3 regions of the Shewanella sp. SP1S2-4 genome follow, and region 1 is predicted to be linked to each of the others. Evidence: predicted binding sites of a transcription regulator. Region 1 holds the regulator's gene; each other region holds the start of a gene.

Region 1 (4,455 bases):
GGTAAATACCGGGTTTGTCGATGCGAGTCCAAGCCTCATTGATAAATCCTGGGTTGGCATCTTTCTTCACGGCAAAAGCAGGTACCCACCATGAATGGATGACATCTTCAGAGGTCATCAAAAAGCGGATTTTGCGATTTATCGGCAGAACGAGCGGCTTATCGACCTCCAATAGGTAGTGTTCACCCTTGGTTTCGGTACCGTCGATTTGTGCTCTAGGGGTTGCGAGTATGCTGTAAAAATCAATGTCTTGATCGAAATAGCTGTAATGCCATTTCCATTGGGAACCCGTGACTTTAACGGTCAGATCGGCGTCGCTGGGATCTTCCATCGCAATTAAGGTTTTTGTCGCAGGAATCGCCATTAAGATCAAAATGATAAATGGCAGAATCGTCCAAGCGATTTCAACTTTAGTGCTTTCGTGAAAGTGGGACGCGACAGCGCCTTTGGATTTTCTGTGGTTGATCATGGCGTAAATCATCACGCCAAAGACCACAAGGCCAATGGCGCAGCAGATATACAAGATGGTCATGTGCAAGTGATAAACCTTGCCACTGATCTCGGTTACGCCAGGGGTCATGTTGAACCGCATGTCCGCGGCGGCCAACGGTGGTGCGAATAACACCACGAGTAAACAATACAACAATTGCTTCACAAGACTTCTCCTCTGCCAATTGCGAATAGCAACTACAAAGAAGAGCAACACAGTAAGTCTCAACTCTATGCAAACTCTTCAGTTCCCAAAAAAGCTTTTTTGACTTCAACGTGCGTTGGCGGCTGTTACTTTTAATTAAGTATTATTACTGCTGGTATTAGCCACGCTGGCACATACGACTGAAATAAATCTGTTCTCTATTTTTAGTGGCATTTTGAACTCGATTACGGCTCGATTTATTTGCCACGGGCGGCGATATATCATCGCCGACTAAACCAACCATACTTGCTGTTTAAATATTGATCAAGATCACTTATTTATCTAATTGTCTGAAAAATTGCCAAAAAAAAGCCTCACATTCATAGGCGAGGCGGCTTTCAAGGTAAAAAATTAAATGAATATTTAATGTACAGCACTAAAAAAAGATTGTTGGCCGAAGAGGCTACCTTGCTCAATGCGTACGTCGCCATGTAAGTGACTGTTTACGTCTTCTAGCACTATGCCCATGGCGCGGGCACTTTTAGCGACAATTTGCAGGCGACGATTATCGCGTGCATCCAATGATTGGGTCCAGGTAATAACCGCACTGGACGTACCACTTGTTAAGGCTTTTTCCATTGCCCACAGGGTTTCCACTTCATCTTTCGCGTGCACCAGCAAGACTCTGTCCATACGCACGCCTGCATTGGCGAGCATTTGTTTGTAGCCAATACTCGGTGGGTTGATGAGCACTAACCAACGGCCCTGTTGGCTTAACTGGGCGAGTTGCGCACTCAGATGGATTAATTCTTGGCGGCCTTGAGTCTTAGTTGGCATGCAGGCGATAGGTGCGTGGTGCCAGTCATAGTCGGCATCACGGACTTCATCGAGCCACAAGCCCGGATGGCGGGGTGCATTGCCAAGTAGTTTGTTCATAGCCAATCTCCATTACGGATCACACCGACGGCGAGTCCTTCAATTGTTAAACTTTGATAGCCTAAATCCACTTTTATCGGGGAATAGTCTTCATTTTCGGCGTGTAGATAGACCACATTGCCTTTTTTTTCGAAACGTTTAACAGTGACATCGTCGTCGACTCTAGCGACAACCACTTGACCATTTCTAGCTTGTTGTACTTTATGAACAGCCAGCAAATCTCCTTCGAGAATGCCGATATTCTTCATGCTGTCGCCTTTAACCCGCAGTAAGAAATCGGCGGCGGGATGGAACATGCTCGGGTCGACTTGGTAGTACTGTTCGACATGTTCTTGGGCAAGAATAGGTTCGCCAGCAGCCACTTGACCGATAAGTGGTAAACCTGTTTCAGTTAAATCTTCGACTTCCGCAGGTAGGCGAATGCCCCGCGATGTGCCTGGCATGATCTCAATGCAGCCCTTTTTCGCCAACGCTTTAAGATGCTCTTCAGCCGCATTGGCGCTCTTAAAACCTAAACGGGTCGCGATTTCTGCCCGAGTGGGTGGCATGCCAGTATCGGCAATATTTCGTTTAATTAGCTCTAAAATTTCAGCTTGGCGTGGCGTCAAAGGTCTCATGGTGTTTCCTGTTTTTCTATACAGTTACTGTTAGTATATACAGTATTATTTGCAGCGCAAGTATTAACCACTTTTTAGCTATGTTGGAGAGAATTAGCGAATATTACCCATAGTCTGGTATTCTACCGGGCTAGTAAACGTACTTAATTGCATAAGAATAATGCCTAAACACGACTCTCTTTGGTTGAAATCATTACGCTGGATCCAAAAACACTTAGTGCACACTATTGTTGTGCCTCAGGATCCCTTTGCCGATCTGAATCTGGATGCCTCCAGACCCCTTGCTTATGTGATGAAAACGGAATCGCTGAGTGACATCGCTGCCCTGAGTGAAATAACGGCTAAGTTAGGACTACCGAGCCCCTATGAGCCCTTAGTGGCGAATGGTGTGATTGCGCCTCGGGTTGTCTGCCTCCAGGGGCGTAAGCCGCTGTTTGGCGAGCGTGCCGGTAACGAGCCTTTCCTCGAATGCTTTATGCGTTTGTTAGCCGTGCATAAGGAGCGCCCTGAATTAGACATTCAATTGGTACCCGTGAGCCTGTATTGGGGCCGCACACCAGGGAAAGAAGATGACACTATGAAGGCGGCTGTGTTTGAGCGGGAAAACCCGACTTGGCTGCGCAAATGCTTGATGATTCTATTCTTAGGTCGACATAACTTCGTGCAGTTTTCGAATGCGGTATCCCTGCGTTATATGGCCGACGAGCATGGCACCGACATGGGGATTGCCCATAAGTTAGCGCGGGTCGCGCGGGTGCATTTCCGTCGTCAACGCAAGGTGATGACAGGGCCTGTGCTGCCAAACCGCCAAGCACTGTTTCATTCGTTGCTCAAATCTGAATCGTTGCGTAAAGCGATTCAAGAAGAAGCCGTCAGTAAGAAGATTTCAGAGACCCAAGCGCGCGAGACAGCCATTGAGTATCTCGATGAAATCGCTGCAGATTACTCAGATAGTTTAGTGCGTATTGCCGAGCGTTTCTTAACTTGGTTATGGAACAAGCTTTACAGCGGGATCAATATCAAGGGTGCCGAGCAAGTTCGCCAGTTGCACCACGATGGTCACGAGATTGTTTATGTGCCTTGCCATCGCAGTCACATGGATTACCTGCTGTTATCGTATATTTTGTACTATCAAGGTATGGTTCCGCCGCACATTGCCGCAGGTATTAACCTCAACTTCTGGCCCGCTGGACCTATGTTCCGTCGCGGTGGTGCCTTCTTTATCCGCCGTAGTTTTAATGGCAACAAGCTGTATACCGCAGTATTCCGTGAGTATTTAGATCAACTGTTTGCTAAAGGTTATTCGGTGGAATATTTCTCCGAAGGCGGCCGCTCACGTACCGGTCGTCTATTGGCGCCCAAAACTGGCATGATCGCCATGACGATGAACAGCGTACTGCGCGGTATTGAACGTCCTGTCACACTTGTGCCTGTGTATTTAGGCTATGACCATGTGATGGAAGTAGCGACTTACCATAAAGAGTTAAGCGGTAAGAAAAAGAAAAAAGAATCTGTGTGGCAGGTGTTCGGTGCCATTCGCAAATTAGGTAATTTTGGCCAAGGTTACGTGAATTTTGGCGAGCCTATTACCCTGCAAAATTTCTTAAATGAGCGTGCGCCAAACTGGCGTGCTGAGTTGGCCGATGATCCCGAGCAGAAACCAAGTTGGTTAACGCCAGCGGTAAACGTGCTGGCTAATCGGGTGATGACGCGTATCAATGATGCCGCAGCCGCGAGTTCAGTGACTTTGACCAGCTTAGTTTTGCTGGCGACAGATCAAAACGCCTTAGAACGTAGTCTGCTGGAGCGTCAGCTTGATTTGTATCTGACCCTACTCAAAAAAGTGCCTTACACTTCTTATACATCTGTTGCCGAAGGTGATGGTAAGCATTTAGTGCAGCAAGGTTTAGAGCTGAACAAGTTTGTTGTAAGTGCCGATCCTTTAGGGGAAATAGTGTCTATCGAGGCGAGTCAGGCAGTGTCTATGACTTACTATCGTAACAATATCATCCACTTATTTATCGTGCCGTCCTTAATTGCGAGTTGTTTAACGCATAATGAGCAAATCCCGCGTCAGCAAGTGGTGTCAATCGTTGCCGATTTTTATCCACTGCTGAAAGCCGAACTCTTTATGGGCATTAAAGATGTACCTGCATATGTCAATCAAGTGCTGGATTTCTTCATTGAACAAGGGTTAGTGGTTGAGACTGATACCTTAACCGTCGTGCCTGAACACACTAGCCAACTATTATTGTTAGCCAGTTCCGT
Region 2 (4,455 bases), on a different contig from region 1:
CTTTGACCTTAATGGCCGCTTCGATGGCGACCCAGATTACTACACCAACAAACGACCTTGGTGGCAGGAGGCGATTGACCAGCGTGGCTTGTTTGTTGGCGATCCTGCGGTCGATGCGAACGATGGTTCAATTTCTGCCACGGTTAAAACCCCTGTTTATGCTGCCAATGGTGAGCTGATTGGGATCGGCGGCATGGATATCTTGATTGATACTATTGGTAAATCCCTGCTGGCACCGATCAAATACCGTGACTTTGGCCAAGCTTTCTTGATGACAGACGAAGGCAAGTTGGTGTATTTCCCTGGTTTTTCAGAACGTTTCCCGCCGGGTTCTTTGGCGAATCAAGTGGATACTCAGTTTAAGGATACCTCAGGGTTTTCGGCATTAAGACAACAGATGCAAAGGGAAGCGCAAGGGTTTGCTAACGTTACTTTTAATGGCGTGCCCCAACGGGTGAGCTTTGTGACTGTGGGCGGCGATTATCCCAAACAAAAGTGGCACTTAGCCTTTATGTTGCCTCACGAAGTGATTGAAGCACCAGTGACCGCTGCGTTCTGGAATGCCAGTATGGTTGCCATAGGCATCATGCTGCTAATGGGCGTGACGGTATGGTTGATGTTGCTACCCTTTAGACGTCAACTCGCTAAGTTATTGGATGCGATGGAAGATATCGCCGAAGGTGACAGTGATTTATCAAAACGTATTCTAATGGATCGAGAAGATGAGTTAGGCAAACTTGGCGATGCTTTTAACCGCTTTGCCGAGAAAGTGCAGCATATGTTGTTGGATACGCGCAGCTTAACCCAAGAGGTAGGCACGGGTGTTGTCGATGCGCGGCAGATCTGCGACTTAGCCGTGTCGTCGGTCTCATCGCAGAAGCAGCAGATAGATACGGTTGCTACCGCCGCAACGCAAATGGCGCAAACCAGTCAAGAAATGGCTGTCAGTGCCCAGCGTGCCAATGATTTTGCCCAGAAGGCGCAAACTCAAGCCCACGATGGTACACAGATTGTTTCCCGTGCGACCGAAGGGATGAAAGCGCTGTCGCAGCAAGTGATCGCCGCGGCGAAAGTGATTAAACACTTACGCAATAGCTCAGAGCAAATCGGTGAAGTTTTGAGCGTGATCCGTAACATTGCCGAACAAACTAATCTATTGGCATTGAATGCGGCAATTGAAGCGGCGCGTGCGGGTGAGCAAGGTCGTGGCTTTGCTGTGGTGGCCGACGAAGTGCGCACGTTGGCATCGCGTACCCAAGATTCTACCGCTAACATTCAAGGCATTATTCAAACCTTGCAACAAAGCGCATTGCAGGCTGAGCAAGTGATGGAATCGGGCGTTGAGCAAGCGAAAGCGGGGCAAGAGCTAACGACTCAGGTCGAAGCGGCACTGAATGATATTGCGACGGCGATTATGTCAATCCAACAGCAAACGGTTGAAATAACCGTAGCAATCGATCAGCAAGCCGTGGCAGCCGAGGAAGTGGCGCTCAATGTCGATAATGTGCGGGGGTTGTCGGATCAGTCTTTGCTGTCGAGTCAGGACTTGTCGCAAAGCTTGCAAGGGTTTGAGGATATGACTCGGGCACTTACTCGCAATATCGGCCAATTTAAGATTTAAGCCTAAGTTGGTCAGTGAACTATTTGCTCACTGACCATCAGCTCAATCACGGCATCACTCATAGTGCACTCACAAAAGGAGCTTAGGCTTCTTTTAATTTTAGGTTTCCCGCCCGATCCCCGCTAAATTGATGATGAACACTTGATTACTGTTTTTATATACAGTATTTTGGCGTTGGAGGAATTCAACGTGCGAAAAATTATTCACATCGATATGGACTGCTATTTTGCGGCAGTGGAAATGCGCGACTTTCCCGAATACCGTGGCAAGCCTTTAGCTGTGGGCGGCAGCAGCGATCGTCGTGGTGTTATCAGCACTTGCAGTTACGAAGCGCGTAAATTCGGTGTGCGTTCGGCGATGGCGACCGCCTATGCCTTTAAGTTGTGTCCCGATCTCATTTTGGTTCCTGGGCGGATGCAGGTTTATAAAGATGTGTCGCTGCAAATTCGTGAAATCTTCTCCCGTTATACCCAATTGATTGAGCCGTTGTCCTTAGATGAAGCCTATTTAGACGTGAGTGAGTGCCAACAATATAAGGGCTCGGCGACCTTGATTGCGCAGGCCATTCGCCGCGATATCTTAGCCGAAACGGGGTTAACCGCTTCGGCTGGCATAGCACCAGTGAAGTTTTTAGCTAAGGTTGCCTCGGATCTGAATAAGCCAAATGGCCAATATGTGATTACCCCAGAGACACTCCCTGATTTTGTTAAAACCTTATCGCTACGTAAAATTCCCGGTGTTGGCAAAGTCACCGCCGAAAAGCTCTCCTCGCTTGGGCTCAATACCTGTGGTGATGTGCAAGCCTACTCTAAACCTGAGTTATTGGCGCGATTCGGAAAATTTGGTGGCGTCTTGATTGAGCGTTCCCAAGGCATCGATGAGCGGGGCATTTCCGCCGACAGGGAGCGTAAATCAGTGGGTGTTGAAACTACGCTGGCAAAGGATATTTATAGCCTAGAGCAGTGCCAACAAGTGATGCCGGGATTGATCCAAGAATTAGCCCTACGTTTGAGCCGCAGCGCTAAAGAGCGCAAAATTCACAAGCAAGTGGTCAAGCTCAAGTTTAATGATTTCAAGCAAACCACCATTGAGCATCGTAGTGATGAAGTCTCGATTGTGATGTTTTATGATCTACTCGCACAGGCGATGGCAAGGCAAGAGGGGCGCGGCATTCGTCTATTGGGTATTTCGGTAGGACTCGCCGATTCTATCCTCGCAGTGCCCGAAATCCCAAATGCCCAGACTCAGCTTGATTTAGCGCTCTAGCTGTTTACTGAGTCGATACGCCGCAGACTCACGCCTGAATGGCTCAATAAGCCTCGGGTGGATTTGCCAACATAAAATCAATTAACAGTCTGACCCGTAAGGGCAGGTTGTCCCGATCGCGATACATCAAGTAGGCTGTGCGCGGAATACCTTGCCATTCTGGCAGTATTTGAACGAGCTTGCCGCTTTGTATCTGTTCACTCGCCATGCTGATGGGTAATAGTCCAATACCGAGCCCCGCCACTACAGCCTGACTGGCGATCGCCATATCATCGACGGCTAATTTGATGTTACCTCTTGGCTCAAACTCGACATTTTGCCCAGTGCTTTTGTGCTGTAAACGCCACGTTTTTGTGGGCTTAGCGATGATAACCGGATGCAGATCCAGTTCTTCTATGGATTGCAGTGTATGCCACTGGATTGCCGGTGTGCTGGCGCAAAGCACAAAGCTAATCGTGGTGAGCGGCCTTGCAATCCAATCGGGATCTTTAGGTTCACCCACTCGAAAGGCGATATCGATGGCGTTTTCACTGACATCAATATTCATGTTCGACAGACTTAAATCGATATCAATATTGGGATAATGCCGTTGGAAGGCGTTGAGTGATTCACCCAGCCAGCGATAGGTTGTATTGATGGGCGCCGAGATCCGCAATTTGCCAACCGCTTGATGTTTATCCGCATGCAACTCACCGGATACCTGGTTTAACTCGATAAACAGCGGGCCGCAGAGTTCGAGATACCGCAGGCCTGTAGCGGTAAGGTTGACTCTATGGGCGTCTCTGTGCAGTAAACGCAGGCCTAATGATTGTTCTAACAGATTGATTCGACGGCTTAAGGTTGAAGGTGGAATGCCTAAGTGCTGCGCCGCGAGCTTAAAGCTCCCTTGTTGTGCCACCACCCAAAATAAGCGCATATCGTCTAAGGAATAATTAAGTTTCATATTTGGAATTTAAGCTCTCAATCTTGTTTGTTTTAATAATATATGAAACTTATAAACTAAGCTCAATCCCAATTACCTCCCTAGAGTCCGATATGAAATCCCATACACCTTACATAACATTCGTTTGTCTACTGATTTGCGTTTTTAGCTGGGGCAGCGTGTTTCCCATTGCTAAGCGAGTGCTGGAGGAGATGTCAGGGGAATCCCTCGTATTCTGGCGTTTTACCATTGCGGCTGTGACTCTAGCGTTATATATCGCTTTTACTCGTCAGGCTTGGCCCAAATTGAGTTTGGCGCAATATATTGTCATAGCGCTAGTAGGCGTGATTGGTGTGGGCGGCTTAAATCTGGCGTTATTTAATGGCCTGCAGCATACCTCTGCCGCCAATGGTGCCTTGATTATGGCGCTTAGCCCGCTGGTGACTTCAATTGTCAATGCGCTATTACAGCGTGAATGGCTCAGCAGACAACAAGTGTTCAGCTTAGTGGGCGGTTTGGCGGGCGTATTGCTAGTGATCACTAACGGCAGTGTGCAGCAATTACTCAACTTTAGTTTTAACCAAGGTGATGTGATGATTGCCGCCGGCATGTTGGCGTGGAGTGGTTATACCATTTGTTCGCAATG
Region 3 (4,455 bases), on a different contig from region 1:
TCAGAGCCTCACAGGCATCTCAATCCAAGGCGCATTGACGCAGAAATGGTTATTCCCTTTTAAGTCAATGCAACACCGGAGTGGGATGCCTGTGTGGCTCCCGAAGGGCGGGTTTCAACGCGCTTTATACTGCGTTCAAAGCTTTCGACAGAGCACCACTATGCCTTCAGCGTTCGCCTTGTCTAAAGCGCGTTAAACTCCCGCTGAATGAACAGATATTTAATACGATTGGTATTAATGGCCGGAAATGCCCCTAAAACCAATGACACTCGTGCCTATCAAACCTCAGCCGCCACTTTGCGTGTTCGACTCCGAGTCCCTGAACTCGCAATCGACTTTTTCGCACTGCTACTTGTCGTTGTACTTGTTTTAGCGGTACTTGCCGTGCCAGTGCGTTTTGCAGAGCTAGAGGCTTTACGGTAAGGCGACTTGCGATAACCGGATTTATTCCCAGCCGTTTTACGATAACCTTGGCCTTTTAAACCATTAAGCGCGGTGGGCAGTTGCGCTCCTGCGTTTTGAATAAGCGTGGATAAAGTGCCGAGCAACGGTTGCATAAAGGCTTGATAGGAGGTTTCTTTATGACAAATACCGTTCAAGCTTGCTTCCCAAAGGGCAGTCATGTCTGGCGTTGTTGCACTCGCAGGCAGGCTGTTAATTAATCCCTTACCCACATCCGTCGAAACGATAGATTTACCTAAGCGTTGTAAAAAACCGCGTTTAAACAGTAGTTCAATAATGCCTGCACGGGTGGCTTCAGTACCTAAGCCATCGGTTTCTTTAAGAATTTTACGGATCTCAGGGTCGGTTACGTAACGGCTAATCCCCGTCATAGCACCAAGTAAAGTGGCATCGGTAAAGGCCTTTGGCGGCTGAGTATTTTTCTCAAGTAACTCGCCTCGAGTACAATGCAAAGCCTGCCCTAGTTTCAGAGGCGGTAATTGGCCGATAAACTCGTCATTCTCCTCATCATCCTTACCCGCATTTTCCTCCGTCGACTTGTTGCCACTCGCCTTACTGCCATTTGGCTCTTGGCGGGCAAAGAGCTGCTTCCAGCCAAGAGATTTATCCTGACGCGCCTTGGTATTAAATAAGCCGCCCTCAATTGTCACTTGTACTGTGGTTTCACTGTAACAATAGGCCGGATAAAACTGGGCTAAGTACTGGCGGGCAACATGAAGATATAACTGCCTCTCACGCTGACTCAAGCTGGATAAGTTAGCTGTCTTCTCGGTAGGAACAATGGCGTGGTGGGCATCCACTTTTTTATCATCCCATGCCTTGGATTTAAGCCGTGGATCGGGGGCATCGGCGCCTTGCAGTAACTCAGCGGCACCACCGCTAATCGCCTTAAGAACCGACGGCGCTAGGCTATGTTGCTCGACGGGCAAATAACGGCTGTCGGAGCGGGGATAAGTAATGAGTTTATGGCGTTCATACAAACTCTGGCAGGTATCGAGCACATCCTTAGCACTCATGCCAAACCGTTTTGCCGCATCAATTTGCAACGCGGATAAGCTGTAGGGCAAAGGCGGATTCTGTTTCTTGTCCTTAGCCACTAATTGAGTCACTAAGGCAGGTTTATCACTGATGCGACTCACCACATTTTGCGCTAACCCTCTGGCTAGTACTCGCCCTTCTTCGTCCATATACGGCTGACAAGCTTCGCTGGGTTGCCACTTAGCGCTGAAGGTTTCCTGCTTTTCGGTCGCCAAATGCGCTAGCACTTCATAGAAAGGTTTAGATTGAAAATTGGCAATCTCTTCATCACGGCGCACCACTAGCCCGAGTAAAGGCGTTTGCACTCGCCCGACGGACAATACGCCTTGATAACCAACCTTTTTACCTTGGATAGTGTACGCGCGGGTCATATTCATGCCGTAGAGCCAATCGGCACGACTACGGGCTAAAGCCGATGTGGACAAAGGAATAAACTCGCGATTACTGCGTAGCTGCGTTAGCGCCCGTTTTACGGCTTGTGGGTTTAAGTCGCTGATCAGTAAACGCTGAGTTTGATGTAACTTGTCACCCCTCACGCCAAGATAGGCAATCACTTCATCCACGAGTAATTGCCCTTCACGATCGGGATCGCCTGCATTAACCAGCGTGTTAGCTTGTTTGACTAATCGTTTCAGCACTGTGAGTTGGCTGCGAGTTGCGGCCTTAGGTTTTAGTTGCCACTTGTCCGGCACTATTGGCAAGTGCTCGAATTTCCACGACTTAAATTCGGGATTATAGGCATCAGGTTCTGCTTGTTCGAGCAAGTGACCTACGCACCAAGACACGCAATCGCCATTGGCGGCTTCGATAAATCCATCGCCTTTTTTATGGGGTTTAGGCAATACATCGGCAATGGCCCGCCCTAGGCTAGGTTTTTCAGCGATATAGAGGATCATACAAACACCAAGCACTGGATATAATTACAGTATAATTTAGCCCAAACGCCCGTTGAGTGCAAATTTCTGTGACAAACCGAGCTTAAATACCAAAGCTAAAGTGTAAATTCAATTGCGAATAGTTCTCAACAACTACTAGAATGCACTAAATTTTAGAGGAGTGGCTATGAGACAGTTTGCAATAAATGCGCGGCAGGCGATGACAATCAGTCCAGCATTGATATTAAGATTCAATCAGTTACTGCTATTTCATAGCCTGATGTTACTCGCGATAAGCATGCTCACCAGCACTTGGCTGGGACAAATGAAAATCATCAACATGCCTTTAGCTTGGGGATTCATGCTAGTAATGCCCATTGCGGTGAGTTTATCGCTACTGCTAAAACACCAAGTCACCCGCCATAGCTTAAGCAGCTTATTCGGGGTGTGGATGCTGCTGTGGATCTGGGGATAAACACGGCAAACCTATGGCAGAAAAGATCAGCAGCCTCGCATGCGGATGTCGAGAACAGCAAACACTCATAGAAGTTTCCCCTCCCCCAATCGCGGCACCTTTCCCAAGTGGCGGTTACCAATTCATAAAAATCCATAAAAAAAAGCCAGTGACATTATCACTGGCATCACTGGCTTTTTATCCGCCTAACGTTTCACCTTATGGGTGACAGACGTTATGCAGTTCTAAGTTAGTACCGATATCTTTATTGCGATCCGCTTTAGCATCGTCATTACGCAGTTGCGTCAAGTGATCTAAATACGCTTGATCTACATCGTTAGTGATGTAATGACCATCGAAAACAGAGGTTTCGAAACGCTTAATCGCTGGATTTTCCATTCTTACTGCTTCGATTAAATCAGGTAAGTCTTGGAAAATAATGCCATCAGCACCAATTAACTTGGCGATTTCATCGGCATCACGGCCATGGGCGATCAACTCGTTTGACGTTGGCATATCGATACCGTACACGTTCGGGAAACGAATTTCCGGCGCTGCAGAGGCAAAGTACACTTTCTTGGCTCCCGCTTCACGGGCCATTTCGATGATTTGCTCTGACGTCGTACCGCGAACGATAGAGTCGTCCACCAGCAAGACATTTTTGCCTTTGAATTCAGTGTTAATCGCATTCAATTTACGACGCACTGACTTCTTACGTTCCTGTTGACCCGGCATGATAAAAGTACGGCCAATATAACGATTTTTCACAAAACCTTGGCGGTATGGTAAGTCCATGCAACGAGCAATTTCCAGCGCGATATCGCAAGAGGTTTCAGGAATAGGGATCACCACATCGATATCGTGATCGTACCATTCTTTCTTAATCTTCTCGCCAAGCTTAGCGCCCATGTTTACGCGACTGGCATAAACAGACACTTTATCGATCGTCGAATCTGGACGGGCAAAATAAACGAATTCGAAGATACAAGGGGCGTAGCTAGGTTCTGCTGCACATTGACGGGTATACAGCTGACCATCAATTGACACGTAAATCGCTTCACCTGGCGCCACATCACGCATCACTTCAAAACCGACGGCATCGAGTGCCACGCTTTCAGAAGCGACCATATATTCAGTACCCGTTGGCGTTTCGTGCTTACCTAACACCAGAGGACGAATACCAAATGGGTCACGGAACGCGACTAGGCCTTGACCAATGATCATGGCAACAACCGCGTAGGCACCACGAGCTTGTTGGTGTACGTTAGCGACCGCATCGAACACTTCTTCCGACGTCAGGGTCAAGCTAGTGGTTTTTTGCAGTTCGTCGGCCAACAGGTTCAGCAACACTTCAGAATCCGAAGTGGTGTTCACATGGCGACGTTTTTTGATCAGCCCTTCGGCTAATTCGACTGTATTGGTTAAGTTGCCGTTGTGGGCTAAAGAGATCCCAAATGGCGAGTTAACATAGAAAGGCTGCGCTTCAGATGCGCTTGAACTGCCCGCAGTTGGATAACGCACATGCCCAATACCTGCATTACCTTGTAGGCGTTGCATGTGTTTGACTTCAAAAACGTCTTTGACCAGACCATTGGCTTTACGCAGTCTGAAAGCACCACGATCAAT

The links. Region 1 encodes LexA, which represses DNA repair genes until DNA is damaged. Its sites were predicted from a motif close to TACTGTATNNNNATACAGTA; they were not measured.
Region 2: dinB (DNA polymerase IV) is a predicted target of LexA. The motif match lies at 1,768-1,787, and genes of this name have one in related genera.
Region 3: Q4Q52_RS09365 (DNA topoisomerase III) is a predicted target of LexA. The motif match lies at 2,409-2,428, and genes of this name have one in related genera.

What each region holds. Positions count from the first base shown of each region.
Region 1 covers NZ_JAUOET010000005.1:145,959-150,413, forward strand. The annotation lists gene coxB (cytochrome c oxidase subunit II) at 1-655, opposite strand, end outside; gene Q4Q52_RS07715 (cell division inhibitor SulA) at 1,058-1,570, opposite strand; gene lexA (transcriptional repressor LexA) at 1,567-2,187, opposite strand; gene plsB (glycerol-3-phosphate 1-O-acyltransferase PlsB) at 2,348-4,455, shown strand, end outside.
Region 2 covers NZ_JAUOET010000027.1:16,515-20,969, reverse strand. The annotation lists gene Q4Q52_RS18510 (methyl-accepting chemotaxis protein) at 1-1,621, shown strand, start outside; gene dinB (DNA polymerase IV) at 1,811-2,887, shown strand; gene Q4Q52_RS18500 (LysR family transcriptional regulator) at 2,931-3,830, opposite strand; gene Q4Q52_RS18495 (DMT family transporter) at 3,923-4,455, shown strand, end outside.
Region 3 covers NZ_JAUOET010000007.1:95,339-99,793, forward strand. The annotation lists gene Q4Q52_RS09365 (DNA topoisomerase III) at 279-2,396, opposite strand; gene Q4Q52_RS09370 (hypothetical protein) at 2,563-2,850, shown strand; gene purF (amidophosphoribosyltransferase) at 3,049-4,455, opposite strand, start outside.